DNA from 2 places in the Microcella alkaliphila genome. Region 2 is predicted to be linked to the other one. Evidence: predicted binding sites of a transcription regulator. Region 2 holds the regulator's gene; the other holds the start of a gene.
What was found. The regulator HspR, encoded in region 2, represses chaperone genes until heat shock. The targets are predictions, from matches to a motif close to AAGTTGAGTCNNNNNGACTCAACTT.
Positions count from the first base shown of each region.

Region 1: CPY97_RS02865 (Hsp20/alpha crystallin family protein) is a predicted target of HspR. The motif match lies at 6,545-6,569, and genes of this name have one in related genera.

Region 1 covers NZ_AP017315.1:593,677-602,995, reverse strand. The annotation lists gene CPY97_RS02900 (MFS transporter) at 1-665, opposite strand, end outside; gene purU (formyltetrahydrofolate deformylase) at 822-1,631, shown strand; gene nagA (N-acetylglucosamine-6-phosphate deacetylase) at 1,684-2,835, shown strand; gene CPY97_RS13225 (DUF1349 domain-containing protein) at 2,832-3,002, shown strand; gene CPY97_RS02885 (FMN-binding protein) at 3,039-3,461, shown strand; gene CPY97_RS02880 (hypothetical protein) at 3,596-4,087, shown strand; gene CPY97_RS02875 (FAD:protein FMN transferase) at 4,071-4,985, shown strand; gene CPY97_RS02870 (FAD-dependent oxidoreductase) at 4,982-6,439, shown strand; gene CPY97_RS02865 (Hsp20/alpha crystallin family protein) at 6,620-7,042, shown strand; gene CPY97_RS02860 (heavy metal translocating P-type ATPase) at 7,032-8,936, opposite strand; gene CPY97_RS13365 (hypothetical protein) at 8,998-9,319, opposite strand, start outside.
Region 2 covers NZ_AP017315.1:126,270-135,588, forward strand. The annotation lists gene CPY97_RS00590 (glycosyltransferase) at 1-1,400, opposite strand, end outside; gene CPY97_RS00595 (NADPH-dependent F420 reductase) at 1,449-2,111, shown strand; gene CPY97_RS00600 (class I SAM-dependent methyltransferase) at 2,122-3,285, opposite strand; gene CPY97_RS00605 (sensor histidine kinase) at 3,837-5,447, shown strand; gene CPY97_RS00610 (heat shock protein transcriptional repressor HspR) at 5,506-5,931, opposite strand; gene CPY97_RS00615 (DnaJ C-terminal domain-containing protein) at 5,964-6,932, opposite strand; gene CPY97_RS00620 (nucleotide exchange factor GrpE) at 6,942-7,598, opposite strand; gene dnaK (molecular chaperone DnaK) at 7,603-9,319, opposite strand, start outside.

The sequences.
Region 1 (9,319 bases), 470 kb from region 2:
CAGATGAACAGCACGCTCGGGAAGGTCGCGTCGCGGCGGGCCGGAACCGCGATCTCGCCGGTGGCGAGGGTCGGAGCGTGGTTGACAGCGGGCAAGAACTTGACGACCAGCGCGAGCAGCACGATCACGATTCCCGCGATGACGAGGAACGAGGTGCGCCACCCCACGGCCGTGCCGAGCGCGGTTCCTGCAGGGACCCCCATGACGAACGCCGCCGTGCCACCACCGCTCGTGATCGCGACGGCGCGCGCGATCTGGTGCTTCGGCACGAGGTAGCCGGCGTAGGCACCCGCGACGGCCCAGAACAGCCCGTGCGCGAGCCCGCCGAGCACGCGGGCCGCCACGAGCAGGCCGTAGCTCGGGGCGAGGGCGGCGGCGACATTCGCGATCGCGAAGACGACCAGCACCACGAGAATGAGGTGCTTGCGCTGGAAGCGTCGGGTCGCCGCCGCCATGGGGGCTGTGGCGACGACCACCGTGCCCGCGAAGATCGTGACGAGCAGGCCCACCTGCGGTTCGGTGACCTCGAGGTCGGCAGCGATCTGCGGCAGAAGCCCCGTCGGCAGGAACTCGCTCGTCACCATCACGAATATGGCGGCGGCGAGCGTGAACAGGCCGACCCAGGGGAAGGGACGCGTCGCGGTATCGGACGGGGACGTGGTCATGGGCGAGAGAAACTTTCGCGGTCGGCACGAGCGGAGCCGACGGACCGGGGCGCGACAAGACGTCGGGCCGAGACAACCCTAACGCCCGCGCAAACTAGGCTGAAGCGCGTGAGCGACCCCCTCAACCACTGGATCGTGACCCTCGTCTGCCCCGACATGCCCGGCATCGTGCACGCCGTCACCGGAGCCATCGTCGAGGCCGAGGGCAACATCACCGAGCTGCAGCAGTTCTCGGGGCTCGAGACGGGCAACTTCTTCCTGCGCCTGCAGACCGAGACGCCCGCCGACCACGACCGGCTGCACCACGCCCTTGCCCCCGTCATCGAGCGGTACGGCATGGACTGCCGCATCGACCGCGTCGGTCGCCCCCTGCGCACCCTCGTGCTGGTGTCGAAGGCCGCCCACTGCCTCAACGACCTGCTGTTCCGGCAGCGCAGCGGCCAGCTGCCGGTCGAGATCCCCCTCGTGCTCGGCAACCACCCCGACCTCGGCGAACTCGCGTCGTTCTACGGGGTGCCGTTCGAAGCGCGCCCCGTCACCAACGGTGACGAGAAAGCGGCGATGGAGGCGCGCATCCTCGAAGCGGTCGACGAGCATGACATCGAGCTCGTCGTGCTCGCCCGCTACATGCAGATTCTCTCGCCCGAGCTGTGCGAGCGGCTCGCGGGCAAGGCGATCAACATCCACCACTCGTTCCTGCCCGGCTTCAAGGGCGCGAACCCCTACCGCCAAGCGCACCAGCGCGGGGTGAAGTTGATCGGCGCGACCGCCCACTTCGTCACGAGCGACCTCGACGAGGGCCCGATCATCGAGCAGAACGTCGTGCGTGTCGACCACACCCGCTCGGTCGCCGAACTCGTCGCCATCGGTCAGGACGAAGAGAGCCGCACCCTCAGCCAGGCGGTGCGCTGGTTCGCCGAAGACCGCGTGTTGCTCGACGGGCAACGCACGATCGTCTTCCAATAGTTCTGGGCAACCTCGCGCGGCAGCGCCGCCGCACCCACCCGAAGGGCACGCGATGACCACCACCCTCATCACCGACGTCGACCTCCTGGATGCTCGTGGCCGGCGCCCCGACTCATGGATCCTTCTCGACGGCGACCGCATCGCGGCCGTCGGAGAGGCGGGCACGGCCGCCCCCGCCGCCGACCACGTGCACGCCCTCGCCGGGCACACGCTCACCCCCGGCTTCATCGACCTGCACGGTCACGGCGGCGGGGGCGCCGCCTACGACAACGGCGAGGACGAGATTCGCGCGGCCCTCGCCGTGCACCGCGCGCACGGGACGACCCGATCGGTCATCTCGCTCGTCGCGAACCCGCTCGAACAGATCGAAGAGTCGTTGCGTCTCGTGGCCCGGCTCGTACAGGACGACCCGACCATCGTCGGCAGCCACCTGGAGGGCCCCTTCCTCGCGATCGGCCGGCGCGGCGCGCACGCGCCGGAATACCTGTCGGAGCCCGACCCCGTCGTGATCGCGCGCTTGCTGGATGCGGGCGGGTCGAGCATCCGCCAGGTGACGATCGCCCCCGAACTGCCGGGCGCGATTGCCGCCGTTCGCCAGTTCGTCGCGGCGGGCGTGGTGGTCGCCGTCGGGCACACGGAGGCCGACGAGAAGCTCACCCGTGAAGCGTTCGACGCCGGGGCGACGCTCGTCACGCACATCTTCAACGCGATGCCGGGCATCCACCACCGCGACCCGGGGCCCATCGTCGCCGGGTTCGACGACGACCGGGTCACCCTCGAACTGGTGCTCGACGGCGTGCACGTGCACCCGTCGGTTGCCCAGATGACTTTCCGCGCGGCGCCGCACCGGGTCGCGCTCGTCACCGACGCGATGGCGGCGGCCGGCGGCGACGACGGCTACTACCGGCTCGGCTCTCTCAACGTGACCGTGCAAAACGGGGTGGCAATGCTCAACGGCACCCAGACGATCGCGGGGTCGACCCTCACCCAAGATTCGGCGCTCAAGTGCGCCGTCACGTCCGCGGGCATCGACGAGTCGCGCGCGGTCGAAGCACTCACCCTCACCCCCGCCTGTGTGCTGGGGCGCGACGACGAGTGGGGCTTGCTCGAGCCCGGCTACGCTGCCGACGTCGTGGCGCTCGACGCCGAGTGGGCCGCCCGGCGCGTGTGGGCGGCGGGCAGTCTGGTCGAAGACGACGCATGAGCGCGGGTGGCGAGCGCGACACCGATTGGCGGCTCGTTCGGATCGCACGCTTCCCGCACACCGACGCCCGTATCGGCCCCATGGTCTGCGCCCCGTCGCGGCCAGGATTGCGTGCCACGTTCACCGACTGGCGCGTGACGGCGCCCGACGCAGCCCTGCACGGCTGAGCGTCTCGCCCCCGAAGGGGGGCCATCCGTCGAAAGATGCGCGCCGAACCTCCCTCGAGAGAAAGGACGCGCGCATGCTCGCACCCCGCGCTCGTCGGCAGTCCGAGCGTCGAACGAGTCGACGGCTCCGTTGCGAACGGGGGCATCGGGTCACTCGCGAGCTACACGGCGGGGCTGTACGCCGGCAACGGCACATATACGTCGCCGAATGGGCGCGAGAACATCGTCGTCTTCGTGACACTCGCCGACGGGGGCGTCATCGCCGACGTCACCGTGACGCCCGACGCCAACAACCCGACCGCGGCGTTCTACCAGGGGGAGTTCGCCGAGGGCATCGCGGCCGAGGTTGTCGGCCGTCACGTCGACGAGCTGGACGTCACGCGGGTTGCCGGCTCGTCACTCACGAGCGGCGGCTTCCGGGAGGCACTCGAGCAGATCCGCTCGGAGGCTCGCCGGTAGAACCCAGCACTGACACAGGTTCTGCACAGGTGTGAAAAGCAATCCCCGACGGACACCACAGCGAATCCCCATCGAGGTCAGCAATGCTGGAAGCCCGCCGACCGCCGCCTGTACGCCAAGACTCCGGAGCGCCGATGACCCGCCTCACCCGCCCCGCCGCACTGCCGCTGTACACCGCAGCCGCCTCGCTCACCCTCATGGGTGCACTGACCGGCTGCGCAAGCGACGTACCCGCGGCGCCCGCAGAGCTCGCGCCCGACTCGGGGTCGCCCGGGGCGCAACCGAATGAGCCCGGCGCCGACGACGGCGCCGCACCGATCACGGGCGACTTCGCCGACGGCACCTACACCGCCACCGGCTCGTACATCTCGCCGAACGGCACCGAGACGATCGACGTCGAGGTCACGCTCACCGACAACGTGATCTCCGCCGTAACGGTGGGAACGAACCCGACGAACCCGACGACGTCGCGCTTCCAAACGATGTTCTCGGGCGGCATCGAGGCTGAGGTCGTCGGCCAGCGCGTCGACGAGGTCGAGGTCACGCGCGTGGCCGGGTCATCGCTCACCGGTAACGGCTTCACCGATGCGCTCGAGCAGATCAAGGCGGATGCCCTCAGCAACTGATCCGGTCGTCTGGGAGTTCGAGGCGATCGGTGCCCCCTGGCGCCTCGACGTGCATCCCGGTCATGAGGGAGCCGGTGGAACGCACGCGGACCGCGTCGCCGTCGACGACCGCATCGCGCAGTTCGACCGCGACTGGTCGCGATTTCGTGACGACTCGCGAATCGCGGCGATCGCGCGCACTCCCGGCCACCACGCCCTCGCGGCAGACGCGGGGCCCCTCATGCGCCACCTACGCGAGCTGTACGAGGTGACGAACGGTCGGGTGAATCCCCTCGTCGGCCGCAGCCTCGAACAACTGGGCTATGACGCCGCCTACCGCCTCACGCCGGCGGGCGACCCGATCGCGGCGCCCGCCTGGGATGACGCGATCGCACTCACCGAGAACAGCGGCGATGGGGCCTGTGCACTCCACACTGCCTCCCCCGTCGTGCTCGACGTGGGGGCAGCCGGCAAGGGGTACCTCGTCGACCTCGTCGCGGAGCTCCTCCTCGAACGGGGGGCGGCCGGAGCGGTCGTTGACGGCAGCGGTGATCTACGCGCGGTGGGCGAGGCGAGCATCCGTGTCGGGCTCGAAAACCCCGCGAATCCGGAACTGGTCGTCGGGGTCGTCGAACTCGCCGGCGGACGTGCCCTCGCCGCGTCAGCGCCAAATCGGCGCGCGTGGGGGCCGGGCCTTCACCACCTCGTCGACGCGATGACGGGCCGGCCCCTCGCACTCGACGTCATCGCGACGTGGGCCGTCGCCGACTCGGCGCTCGTCGCCGATGGGGCGGCCACCGCGCTGTTCCTCGGCGAGCCCACCGCAATCGCTGAGCGGCTCGGCGTCGAATACGTACGGATGCACGCTGACGGCCGCCTCGAGGCGAGCCCCGGCTGGGAAGGAGAGCTGTTCCGATGAGAGCGACGATCGACCGCGTCACCGCTCAGGTCAGCATGTACCGGCTGACGACGATCGCGCTTTCCGCCGTGCTCGCCATCGGACTGCTGCTGGGCTCCCTCGGCGTCATCGGAGTCAACCCCTACGGACTGCTCGCGACGCTCGCCGTCGTGGTCGTGGCCACGCTCGGCGCGAACGAGGCGGCGGCGCGGCTCGCGCGCGTCGTTCCGCATCGCGAGTCGAGCGTCATCACCGCCCTCATCATTGCGTGTCTGGTGCCGCCCACCGTCGCCACCCTCGACCTCATCGGGGCGGCGGTCGCGGGCATCGTCGCGGCTCTGTCGAAGTACCTGATCGTCTGGCGTGGCCGGCACATTCTGAACCCGGCGGCAACCGGGGTGCTCGTCGCGGGACTGCTGCAGCTGACCGTCGGCATCTGGTGGATCGCGACGCCGGCGATGCTGCCCGTCGTTGCCCTCGGCGCGTTGCTGCTGCTCGACCGCACCCGCCGCCTCGATATCGGCGTAATTCTCGTCGTCGTGACGGTCGCCATCATCGGCACGCGTATCGCGGGCACCGGCCCGAGCGCGCTCGACGCGTACGGCTCGGTGCTCTTGCTGTTCCCCGTGGTTTTCCTTGCCGGCTACATGCTCAGTGAGCCGCTCACCCTGCCGCCTCGGCGCTGGCAGCAGTGGTTGGTGGCCGTGGTGACCGCGCTGCTGTTCTCGATCCCGTTCCAGTTCGGGCCGCTCTACACCTCGCCCGAGCTCGCGCTCGTCGCCGCCAACATCGTGGGTTTCGCCGTATCCCGCCGCGGCGGGTTCTCGCTACGGCTCACGGGGTCGCGCGCGCTGTCAGACAGCGCGACCGAGTTCACGTTCGCCCCGTCTCGCCCCGTGCCCTTCGAGCCGGGTCAGTACCTCGAATTGCACCTGCCTCACCGCGCCGACCGGCGCGGCACCCGGCGCGTCTTTTCGATCGCATCGGCTCCCGAGCACGACCAGATCTCGCTCGGGATGCGGACGCCCACCGACGGCTCGTCGTTCAAACGCGTCCTCCGCGAACTCGACGAGGGCGCGACCGTGCAGGCCACGCAGATCTCGGGCGACTTCCTCCTGCCGCGCGACCCGGCAACCCCGGTGGTGATGATCGCCGGGGGCATCGGCGTGACCCCCTTCGCCAGCCAACTCGGCTCGGCGGCCGCGCGCGGGGAAAGCCGCGACGTGCACGTCGTCTACGTTCCGTCGCGCCCCGGCGAGGTGCTGTACCGCGACGTGCTCGAAAGCGCGGGGGCGACCGTCACCGTCCTCGACGACACCCCCGTGACGGCGGATGCTTTGCTCACCGCCGTGCCCGATCTCGCCTCCCGGCGCGCGTATGTCTCGGGAGCGCCGTCACTCGTCGCCGACGCCGCGACGGCGCTCCGGCGCGCGGGGGCGCGACGGGTGCGCACGGACTACTTCGCCGGGTACTGACGCATACCGGGAGCGTTGGATTCCCGGGGAATGAGCCCCGTGAATCCGCGATTTCGCCGTGCGCGAATTTCTAGCACTCTCGGCTGTCGAGTGCTAAATTATCGGTAGTTGAGTCACTCCGACTCAACTTCACCACTACCCGCCACACCGGCGGGCGACGTGACCGAAAGGAGCCACATCATGACCATGTTCTTCGACCCGTTCCGTGAGCTCGACCGCGTCGCCGGCACGCTGCTCGACCGCCGCGAAAGCCCCCGGCTCATGCCGATGGACGTCTACCGCGACGGCGACCACTACGTGCTGACCGCCGACCTGCCGGGCGTCGACCCGGGCAGCGTCGACGTTGACGTCGACGGCCAGCTGCTCACCATCCGCGCCGAGCGCACCCCGCGTTCGCAGGAGGGCGTGCAGTGGCTGACCCGCGAGCGTCCGGCCGGCGCCTACCTGCGCCAGCTGACCCTCGGTAAGGACATCGACACCGAGAGCATCAGCGCCCACTACGAGAACGGTGTGCTCAGTGTGATGATCCCCGTGCTCGAGAAGGCGAAGCCGCGCAAGATCGCGGTCGAGACCACCGGCACGCGGGCAGAAGTCACCGCGTAAGCTGCGGCACACGCCGCGACGGACGGGCCGGTACCCCACGGGTGCCGGCCCGTACTGCACGCAGGGCCGCGAGAATCGCGACCAGGTCGACGACCTCTTGCAGGAGCGCTCCGACAACAGCCGGCAGCAGGCCGACCGACGCGACGAGCATCAGGCCGACCGAGATGATGATGCCGAGCCAGATGCTTTGCAGGGCGATGCGCACCGTCTGGTGTCCGATGGTGACCGCCTCGACAACGCGGGAGACGTCGTCGACCAGCACGACAGCATCCGCGCTTTCGCCGGCCGCGGTGGCGCCGCGCGCGCCCATCGCGATACCGACATCGGCCACCGCGAGCACGGGAGCGTCGTTCACGCCGTCGCCGACCATCACCACGGGACGCGGCTCGGCCTCGCGCACGATGCGCACCTTGTCGGCCGGCAGGCACTCGGCGTGCACCTCGTCGATGCCGAGCGACGCGGCGATCGGGCGCGCCGTCGCCTCCACATCTCCGGTCACCATCAGCACACGGGTGACGCCGAGCGGGCCGAGCGCGGCAACGGTCTCGGCCGACTCGTCACGCACTTGGTCGCGCAGGATGATCGTGCCGGCGAAGCGCCCATCGACCGCCGCGTAGACGGCTGCCTCGCCGCTCGGCAGCTCGGGGCGGATGATCGGGGCCGCGTTCCCAACGATCGCCTCCGCCACGAACGCCGGCTTGCCGACGACGAGCGCACGCCCGTCGAGGGTCGCGGCAACACCGTGGGTCGCGACCTCGCGGGCGTCGGTCGAATCACTGAGCGCGAGACCGCGACGCTCGGCCGCCTGCTGCAGAGCGGCGGCCAGCACGTGCGATGAGTAGCGTTCGGCGCTTCCGACGAGCCGCAGCAGCTCATCGGGGCGGAGGTTCGCTGTGCCGTCACCGGCGGCCGGGCGCACGTCGACCACCTCCGGGTGACCCCTCGTGAGGGTGCCCGTCTTGTCGAAGGCGACCGTGCGCACCCTCGACAGCTTCTCGAGGGTGCCCGCGTTCTTCACCACGACCCCGTTGCGGGCGGCGCTCGACATGCCGCCCATGAACGCGACGGGAGCGGCGATGAGCAGCGGGCACGGGGTCGCGACAACGAGCACCTCGGCGAATCGGACGGGGTCGCCGCTGACCGCCCAGGCGATGCCGGCAATGGCAAGACTCAGCAGGGTGAACGGCACCGCGTAGCGATCGGCGAGGCGCACGAGCGGGGCCTTCGACTCCGATGCCTCCCGCACGAGTTCGACGATGCGCTGATACTGGCTGTCGGCGGCGAGCGCCGATGCGATGATCTCCACCGCGGCCGGGCCGTTCACCGAACCGCTCGCGACCTCGTCGCCGCTCTCCTTGTCGACGGGCAGGCTCTCACCCGTGAGCGATGACTCGTCGAAGGATCCCTCGCGGGAGGCGAGGCGTGCATCCACCGGAACGATCTCCGCCGGGCGCACGAGTAGCCGATCGCCGACCGCGACCGCGTCGACGGGAACGTCGTCGATCGCGCCGTCGGGGCCGATTCGGTGCGCGCGCTGCGGAACCCGGTCAAGCAGGGCGCTCAGCTCGCGGCGGGCTCGGTTCTCGGCGTAGTCCTCGAGCGCCTCACCGCCGGCGAGCATGAACACGATGATCAGGCTCGCCCAGTACTCGCCGACGAGCAGCGTCGCCGTGATCGCCATGACGGCGAGCAGGTCGAGCCCGAACTGTCGACTGAGCAGGCTGCGCACCATCGACACGCCCTCTTTCAGGGCGACGGCGGCGGCGAACACCGATACCAGGATGCGCGCGGCCGGTTCCAGCTCGATCGCCAACAGCGCGAGACCCACCGCCCCGACGGCCAACGCCGCAGCCACCAGCGGGTAGCGGCGGAGGGAAGCGGCAACGCGCGTCATGGGTCAGGTCTACTCGGTGCGCGCAGCGATCACCAGCAAGGGCAGGCTTGCCTGAGGCGCGTCAGGCGAGGCGCGCGAGAGCGTCGCGGCCGCCGGCGAGGTAGGCGCGCCAGCCTGCGTCGCGCTCGGCGAGGTGGTCCCACTGGGCGCCCCACGCCGCAGGCTCGGGCGGCGCAATATCGGCGCGTGCGGCGCGCAGGGCATCGCCGAGTGCAGCGACCGCGCCCTCGTGATACTTCGCCGCGGGCAGTCGCTCGCGCGACAGCGTGCACAGACTGTCGCCCGCGGCGGTGGTGGTGAGCGCGGTTAACGCCGCGGCGCGCGCCTCCGCAATCGTCAGTTCGCGCAGGTGCAGCGCTCGTCGGCCGAGAACGGGGCGAGCG
Region 2 (9,319 bases):
GTCGCGTTTCCGAGCATCCCGAGAACCGCGTCGGCGAGCGCCGCGATGTCGCCGGCGGGGACCAGGCGGCCCGTCTCGCCGTCGGTGATGAGCTCTCCGGGGCCGTAGGCGATGTCGTAGGAGACGGCGGGGCATCCGCGCGCCATCGCCTCCGTGATGGCGAGCGACTGGCCCTCGTAGACGCTCGTCAGCAGCAAGAGCGCCGCCGTGCGGGACTGTTCGGGGGCGTCGGGGGTGTAACCGTGCAGGGTCACCGCGTCGCCGAGGTCGAGCTCGGCGATCAGGGCCTGGAGGTCGGCGCGGAGCGGACCGTCGCCGTAGATGTCGAGTCGTGTGGTCGGGCGGGCGTCGATGACCAGGCGCCACGCGCGGATCGCGTGGTCGAGGCGCTTCTGCGGGGCGAGCCTCGCGACCATGACGGCGCGGTCGAGATCACGGTGAGCGGCGCCGGCGACCGTGGAGGGGTCGGCGACGACGTCGGCGGGCGGCTCGGCCGGGTGCGGGATGACGTAGCCGGGGGCGTCGTCCGCCGCAGGCGTGGTGCTGGTGGCGTCGGCCTCGCGTCGTCGGGCGACCTCCACGCGCTGGCGTTCGGTCAACCACACGACAGCGTCGTACTGAGGCAGAGTGTCCAGCCACCCGCTCCACGTGACGTCCATCGGGCTGTCCCAGGCGTGCGGCGCCGTCGTGTGCGCGTTGTGCACTGTGTGAATAAGGGGCACCCCACCCGTTCCGTTCCAGTGCTCGCCGACCTGCCGGGCCTCCGCGATCGCGACAAGCTGAGCATCCGGGTAGAGCGCTCGCTCGTCGTCGATGAGGGCCCGCCACCAGGCGCGGTAGAGCGCGCCGAAGCCGGCGAGACCGCCCACGCGGCTGGGCACCACGCCAGCACCGCCGCTCGGGGTGCGTCCGGCGGTGAGCACGTCGATCACCGCCTCGGTGCGCCACCAGTCGGGCGCCGCGACGAACGGCAGTCGAAACAGCGGCATGCCGTCCGCGTCGAAAAAGTCGGTGAAGACGACGGCGCCTGCGGCGTCGCGCACCACCTGGCGCCACGGCACGCCGGCCGCGTCGAGCTCGAAGGCCTCGCGGTGCGTCCCGGCCGACTCGTCGATCGTCGGGGCGAGCTCGGGGTCGGCGGCGTCGCGGAGGATCGCGGGGCGGCTGCGGAGCTCCTCGAGCAGGTTGCGCATGACCGTCTGGGAGTCGGCGAGGCCGAGGCGGCGAAATTCGTCGGCGAACGGCGTGTAGTCGGGGTGCAGATCGACCGTCGCGAGCACGACCGGGTGGCCCGCTTCGGCGAGCAGCTGGGCGCGCCGCATCGTCGCGACCGTGTATCCGCCGTCGAGGCCGGGGCGCAGGCGGCTCGTGATGATGAGGCAGACCGGGTCGGAGTGCATCCGGTCAGCCTAGGGAATGCGCACAGACTGACGCTGTTGACTCCTCCCATGACGACTATCGGCATCATCGGATCGGGAAACATCGGCTCGCAGCTCGCCCGCGCGTTCACCGCGCTGGGGCACGACGTGGTGATCGCGAACTCGCGCGGCCCCGCATCGCTCGCGGGCCTCGTTGCCGAGATCGCCGACAGCCCGCGCGTCGGCACGCTCACCGCGGCCACCGTCGCCGAGGCGGCCGCGGCCGGCGACCTCGTCGTGCTCACCATTCCACTCGGGAAGGTGCCGAGCCTGCCGCGCGACCTGTTCGCCGGGCGCACCGTCATCGATACCGGCAACTACTACCCGCAGCGCGACGGACAGATACCGCCACTCGACGACGAGACGACAACCACCGTCGAGTGGGTCGCGGAACAGTTTCCGGGCGGTACCTTCGTGAAAGCCTTCACCCACATCCCGGCGCGCGAGATCACCGACCACGCGCAACCGGCCGGCACCGACGGTCGCCGCGCCCTCACCGTGCACGCCGACGATGAGGCGGCGAAGCAGCGCGTCGCGCAGCTGATCGACTCGATCGGCTTCGACGCCGTCGACGGCGGAACCCTCGCCGACAGCTGGCGCATCCAGCGTGACACCCCCGGCTACGGGCCGCGCTTCACCGCGGACGAACTGCGGGCGAAGCTCGCGGAGGCGAAGCGCTACCGCGACATGTAGGCGTGCCCGCTCAGCGCCGGGTCGACGCCGTCACGGTGAACTTGCGGGTGCGGGAGATCTGCCGCGTCGGGCCGACGAGACGCTCGAGCACCGGTCGGTACTGCAGCGACGAATTCCAGACGCAGCGCAGCTCGCCGCCCGGTCGAAGCACCCGCGCCGCCTCGGCAATCAAACGATGGGCGATGCCCGTGTGCACGGCGCCGCCCACGTGAAACGGCGGGTTGAGCAGCACAAGCTCGACGCTCCGGTCGGCGAGGCTCGAGGCGCCGTCGTCGTGCCGCACCTCGACCGCGACCCCGTTCGCCTCGGCGGTCAGCCGGGCGCTCTCGACGGCGGCGGCCGACACGTCAGTCGCGACCACGTGCGCCGCCGGCAGTCGTCGAGCGAGCGTTACCGCGAGCACGCCCGAGCCGCACGCAAGGTCGAGCGCGACGGCAGCGTCCGGTAGGTCGTCGAGCGCGTGCAGCAGCGCGCGCGTGCCGATGTCGACACTCGCGCCCGCGAACGTGCCCGGTACGGCCACGACCTCCAGCCCCGACTCCCCGTCCCGAAAGCGCTCGGGCTCGGCCGCGGCGACGCTGGCGATCGGCTCGCGTGCCGTCAGCAGCCGCGCCTTGCCGCGCGCGAGCGACACATCGACGCGCCCAAACGCGGCACCAAGCACCTCGTTCTGGCGCGGCGTCATGTGCTTGACCATGTTGCCGGCGAGAAGCACGACGTCGGGGTGGGCGACCGGCGCGATCGCGCGGGCGATCGCGTCCAGCCTGGCGAGCGACCGCGGCAGGCGCAGCAGGATGAGGCGGGCATCCCGGGCGACCGTCTCGAGTGGGTGCGCGTCGAGGGTGATCGGGAGACGGGCATCCCGAGCGTTGTCGGCGGTCGCGCGCGCTGCGACGACCGAATCGTGATGAATGGATGCACGCTGCACGCCAAGAACGGACAGGCCGGCCACGAGGGCCCCGTGCGCGTCGTCGATCACCGCAACGCGGGGATCCGCGACGCCCGCGAGCTCGGCCAACAGCTCGGGGTGCGCGCCGGCGAGCGTGTCGAGCAGGTAGCGGTCGGCGGCATCCCACGCGCGGAGCCCCGCCGCGCGCGCATCGGCGTGCGGCCGCAGAGCGGTCAGTGTCGCGTCGAGCCGCGCCGCCACGGAATCGCCCACAGAAACCCCCACGCGTTAACGCTAGTCGGGAGGATCGACCATCGAACGGGGGGCGGCGTCGCGCTAGGGAAATGAGCCGGCTTCGGGGTACATTCTCGCCATGAGGCACGATCGGTCGGCGAGCCCCGACCGTGAGGCGGGCCCGCAATACTCGGCGCCGCACCCGGCGCAGCGCATTCGCACCGCGCGCCGGAGCGTGCACCTCGGCGTCGCCATCGGCCTCAGCCTGCTCACCCTCGGACTCGGTGTCGTCGCACTGATCTACACCCCGCCGGGGGACACCGCGGCAATCTGGTGGCCCGCGGCCGGTACCGGTGTGTTGCTCATCCTGCTGTTTCGCGGACCCATTTGGATACCGTTCGCCGTCATCGCGGCGACCGGTCTGCTCGCCAACCTCGTGGTCGGGCGAGCCGTCGAGTTCAGCATCGCAACACCGATACTGCTCGTGCTGGAGGCGCTCATCGTCGTGCTGATCGTCGGTCGGCACGGCGAGCACGCACGCCTCGACAACGTCCGAGGCCTCGGACAGTTCTTCCTCGCGGCGGATCGCCGGCGCACTCAGCGTGGCGCTGCTGGGCGGGCTCATCCACTTCGCGCTCGGTGGAGACGAGCCGGTGGGAACGGGGCTGGCCCTGTTCCTCTCGCACCTGTCGGCACTGCTGCTGATGGCGCCCATCGCTCTCGTGCCGTTCTCTCGACGGCCACTCATGGTCAAACCCGCACGTATCGCGGAGGGGATCGTTCAGTTCACGGTGACACTCGCCCTCGCCGGGGTGATCTTCTCCCCGGCACTGCCCGTGCCCGTGCTCTTCACCCTGTTCCCCCTGCTCGCGTGGGCGGCGGCGCGATTCCGGCCGCTGTACGTGGTCGCCCAACTCGCCGCCATCGCGCTGCTCATTCCCACCCTCAACATCGCGCTGGGCGGGCCGTACCGTGACATGAACGGCATCGACAACGCGGGCGAGCTTGTGCAGCTCTTCATGATCTGCGCGGCCATCACCACGATCTTCCTCGCCGTCGGACGCAGTGAACGCGAGGCCCTGATTGACGATCGGGAGCGGCGGACGGCGCTCCTCCGCGGAGGCTTCATCGGCGCACAGGTGGGTTTCCTCGTCCTGCGCCGCTCGGCCAACGGACGGCTCACGATCGTCGAGGCAAACGACGTCGGGTACCGCATGAGCACCGACAACTGGCTCGAGGATCTCCTCGAGCGGTGGCTGAAGCACCCCGAAAACGACCTGACGCAGGAGGTCACCCTCGAGAACGGGCGCAGCTTCCAGGTGTTCGCCAGCCTCGCCGGGGCCACGTCGGCCGCCGACGACGGTGACATGGCCGTCGGCGTTCAACTGGTGGAGATCACCGACACGATTGCGGCCCGCGATGCGCTGGCGCGCACGCTCGAACGCGAACGCGCCGTGACGGTCGAGTTGCGCGAGCTCGCCCGCCAAAAAGACGTCTTCGTCTCCGCCGTCAGCCACGAACTGCGAACCCCGATCACCAGCATCCTGGGCTTCGCGGAAGAGATCGACGACACGGGACCTGCCGAGACCAAGCAGGCCGCGCAGATCATTCTGCGCAACTCGCACCGCTTGGCGGAGATGGTCGAACAGCTGCTCGAATTGGGCCGGCTGGCCGACCCGGAAACGCACCGCAGCGTTGACGTGAGCGAACTCGACCCCGTCGTGATCGACACGATCGACGAACAGCGGCGCACGGCAGAGCGATCGGGCATCGCCATCCAGGTGAGCACGGGCCTGGGCGACCGCCTGGTCGGCATGGAACGGCTCAGCCTCGGACGAGTGCTGACCAACCTCCTGTCCAACGCGATCAAGTTCACTCCCGCGGGAGGCACCGTGCGGGTCGAGACACGAGTGGCGGGTCACCGGGGGGTCGTCACGGTCGATGATTCTGGCGTGGGAATCGAAGAGGCCGACCGCGATCGTGTCTTCGATCGATTCTTCCGTGCATCCGACGAGTCGAAGCTGGCGATGCCCGGCACGGGCCTCGGCCTGCCCATCGTCAAGGCGCTCGTCGAGTCCGCCGGCGGGCAGGTGACGATCGACGATTCCCCGCTCGGCGGAACGCGCTTCACGGTCGAACTCCCGCTGACGGCGAAGCACGATGCGGCAGAACCCGCCGTGCGGGTCGCAAGGGAGCCGAGCACCTTCCGATAACGGGCTAACCCACGATGCCGCTGCTGAGCCGGCTGGGCAGACCGGGCGGGCACGAGACCTAGCCGCGCCGGAACGGTCGCCAGATGACCAGCTGGTTCGCTTTCTGGATGCGCGTGCCCGCCTTGATCGACACGACCTCGCCCTCCGCGCCGGCGGCAAAAACGCGCCGACCCGGGCTCTTCAGCAGTTCATCGGCGAGCGCCTTCTCGAGCTCACGGACGCGACCGCGCAACGCCTGGACCTCGTTTTCGAGCTCGAGGATGCGACGGATTCCCTCGAGGTTCAGGCCCTCCGAGCTGAGCTGCGCGATCTCGCGCAGCTGCACGACGTCGCGCATCGAGTAGCGGCGGCTCTGCCCCGCCGTGCGGGTGGGCGAGACAAGGCCGAGCCGGTCGTATTGCCTGAGCGTCTGCGGATGCATGCCGGCGAGCTCGGCCGCAACGGCGATCGCGAACATCGGGGTGTTCTCGTCCACGGTGCTCATTCTCGCCTCCTCGCGAGTCGTTGGCGCTAGATCTAGCCGCGCGCCTTCAGCAGCAGGTCGTCACGGGGGTTCTCGTCGGGCAGAGTCTTCGCAAACGCCTCGAGCTTCTTCTTTGCTTCGGCGCTCAGGTGCGACGGCACCGCGACCTGCACGGTGGCGAGCAGGTCGCCCGTACCCTTCGCGCTCGTAACGCCGCGACCCTTCACCCGTAGCACCCGGCCGCTGGGGGTGCCCGGCGCGACCTTGAGCCGCACCGGCTCGCCGCCAAGCGTCGGCACCTCGATGGTCGCGCCGAGCGCGGCCTCGACGAACGTCACCGGCACGTCGACTCGCAGGTTCAGACCGTCGCGCGTGAACACGGGATGCGGGCGCACCTTCACGGTCAGCACCAGGTCTCCCGGCTCGCCTCCCGTAAGGCTCGGCTCGCCCTTGCCCTTCAGGCGAATCTTCTGGCCGTCGGCGACGCCCGCGGGAATCTTTACCTTCAGGGGTCGGCCGCTCTGACGTTCGAGCTGCACCGTGTCACCCGACACCGCAGTCGTGAAGTCGAGGCTCACCTCGGCTGTCTGGTCTCGTCCCTTCTGCGGCCCGCCGCGGAAGCCCGCGCCGGCACCGCCGGGGAAGCCCTGACCGCCCCCGAAGAGGCCGCCGAAGATGTCGTCGAAGCCGCCCGCGGGGGGCCGTCCTCGGGAGGGCCCCCCGAACATCCCGCCAAAGACGTCCTCGAAGCCGCCCGGGGAGCCGCCCGCCGTGAAACGGGCACCCGAGCCCATCGCGCGCAGCTGGTCGTACTCGGCGCGCTGCTGAGGGTCGCTCAGCACCGCGTAGGCCTCGCTGATCGACTTGAAGCGCGCTTCGGCGGCCGCGTCTCCCGGATTGGAGTCGGGGTGGTACTGCCGCGCGAGCTTGCGGTAGACCTTCTTCAGCTCAGCGTCACTGACGTCCTTCTGCACCCCGAGGGTCGCGTAGAAGTCCTTCTCGAACCAGTCGTTACTGGCCACGAACGCCTCCTAGCTCTCGGGGGTGAAGACCGCCACCTTCGCGGGCCGGATCAGCCGGTCGTTCAACGCGTAGCCGACCTCAATCACGTCGCCCACTTCGTTGGCGGTCACATCGGGCTTCGGCAATTGCACGATCGCCTCATGGAAATTCGGGTCGAACACCTCGCCGACCTCGCCGACCTTGCGCAGCCCGTACTTCTCGAAACCGGTGCGCAGCTTCTGCGCGACCAGGTCGAGCGGACTGCCCTCGAGGTCGCCGTGCTGCGCAGCGCGGTCGAGGTCGTCGATCGCGGGTAGCAACGTGCGGATCACCTCGGCGATCACGGCCTCGCGGTTTGCCGCGCGATCGCGCTCGACGCGAGTGCGGAAGTTCGCGAGCTCCGCCTCCGCGCGCGCGGCGCGGTCGCGGTACTCGGCGATCTCGGCCTGCCCGGCCTCGGAGAGGATGTGGTCGATGTCGGCGTCGAGGCTGTTGCCCGACTCCGACACCTCGACGTCGGCGTCTTCGGCCGCGATCAGCTCGTCGACTTCCTCCGCGTCGGTCGGCGCGCCATCTTCGGCGAGGGGGGCGGCGTCCTCCGGGACGCCACCCTCACTCGTCGCCGCGCCGTCGGCACTCTCGTCGGGAGTCTCGTCCCGGTCCTTCTTGCGCTTCTTGGCCGACATCGGACTACTTCTTGTCCTTGTCGTCCTCGTCGTCGACGATCTCCGCGTCGACGACGTCGTCGTCCTCCGCCTGCGGCTCGGCGCCCTCGGGGGACGCGTCACCGGCGGCATCCGCCTGCGACGCGGCGTAGATCGCCTCGCCGAGCTTCGTCTGCGACTCGTTGAGCTTGTCGAACGCGGTCTTGACCGCCTCGTCGTCGTCACCGGCGAGGGCCGCCTTCAGCGCGTCGACGTCGGCCTGAACCTCGGTCTTCACGTCGTCGGGCAGCTTGTCCTCGTTCTCCTTGATGAGCTTGTCGATCGAGTACGCGAGCTGCTCGGAGTTGTTGCGCACCTCGGCGGCCTCGCGGCGCTTCTTGTCTTCTTCCGCGTGCTCTTCCGCCTCGCGGACCATGCGCTCGATGTCCTCCTTCGGCAGCGACGAGCCGCCGGTGATGGTCATCGACTGCTCCTTGCCGGTGCCCTTGTCCTTCGCGCTGACGTGCACGATGCCGTTCGCGTCGATGTCGAAGGTGACCTCGATCTGCGGGATTCCGCGCGGCGCCGGCGCGATGCCGGTCAGCTCGAAGGTGCCGAGGTTCTTGTTGTCGCGAGTGAACTCACGCTCGCCCTGGAACACCTGGATCGCGACCGACGGCTGGTTGTCGTCGGCGGTCGTGAAGGTCTCCGAACGCTTCGTCGGAATCGCCGTGTTGCGCTCGATGAGCTTCGTCATGATGCCGCCCTTCGTCTCGATGCCGAGGCTCAGGGGGGTGACGTCGATGAGCAGCACGTCCTTGCGCTCACCCTTCAGCACGCCGGCCTGCAGGGCGGCACCCACGGCGACGACCTCGTCGGGGTTCACGCCCTTGTTGGGCTCCTGACCGCCGGTGAGCTTCTTCACCATCTCGGCGACGGCGGGCATGCGGGTCGAGCCGCCGACGAGCACGACGTGGGCGATGTCGCTGACCTTGACGCCCGCTTCGCGAATCACGTCTTCGAACGGCTTCTTCGTGCGCTCGAGCAGGTCGCTCGTGAGCTCTTCGAACTTGGCGCGGCTGAGCGTCTCGTCGAGGTTCGCGGGGCCGTTTTCGGTGAGCGAGAGGTAGGGCAGCTGGATGCTGGTCGACGTCGAGCTCGACAGCTCCTTCTTCGCCTGCTCCGCGGCCTCCTTGAGGCGCTGCTTGGCGATCTTGTCGCCCGAGACGTCGACACCGGTCGAGTCCTTGAAGCGCTTGGCGAGGTAGTCGACGACGCGCTCGTCCCAGTCGTCACCGCCGAGGCGGTTGTCACCGGCGGTCGAGCGCACCTGGATGGTCGAGAAGTCGTCGTCCTTGCCCACCTCGAGCAGTGACACGTCGAACGTTCCGCCACCGAGGTCGAAGACGAGGATCAGCTCGTCCTCCTTGCCCTTGTCGAGACCGTAGGCGAGGGCGGCCGCGGTGGGCTCGTTGATGATGCGCAGCACGTTGAGGCCGGCGATCTCGCCGGCGTCCTTCGTGGCCTGGCGCTCGGCGTCGTTGAAGTAGGCAGGAACGGTGATGACGGCGTCGGTGACGGGCTCGCCCAGGTACTGCTCGGCGTCACGCTTCAGCTTCGCGAGGATGCGCGCCGACAGTTCCTGCGGCGTGTACTTCTTGTCGTCGATCTCCTTCTTCCAGTCGGTGCCCATGTGGCGCTTGACGCTCGCGATGGTGCGGTCGACGTTGGTGACAGCCTGGCGCTTGGCGGTCTCGCCGACG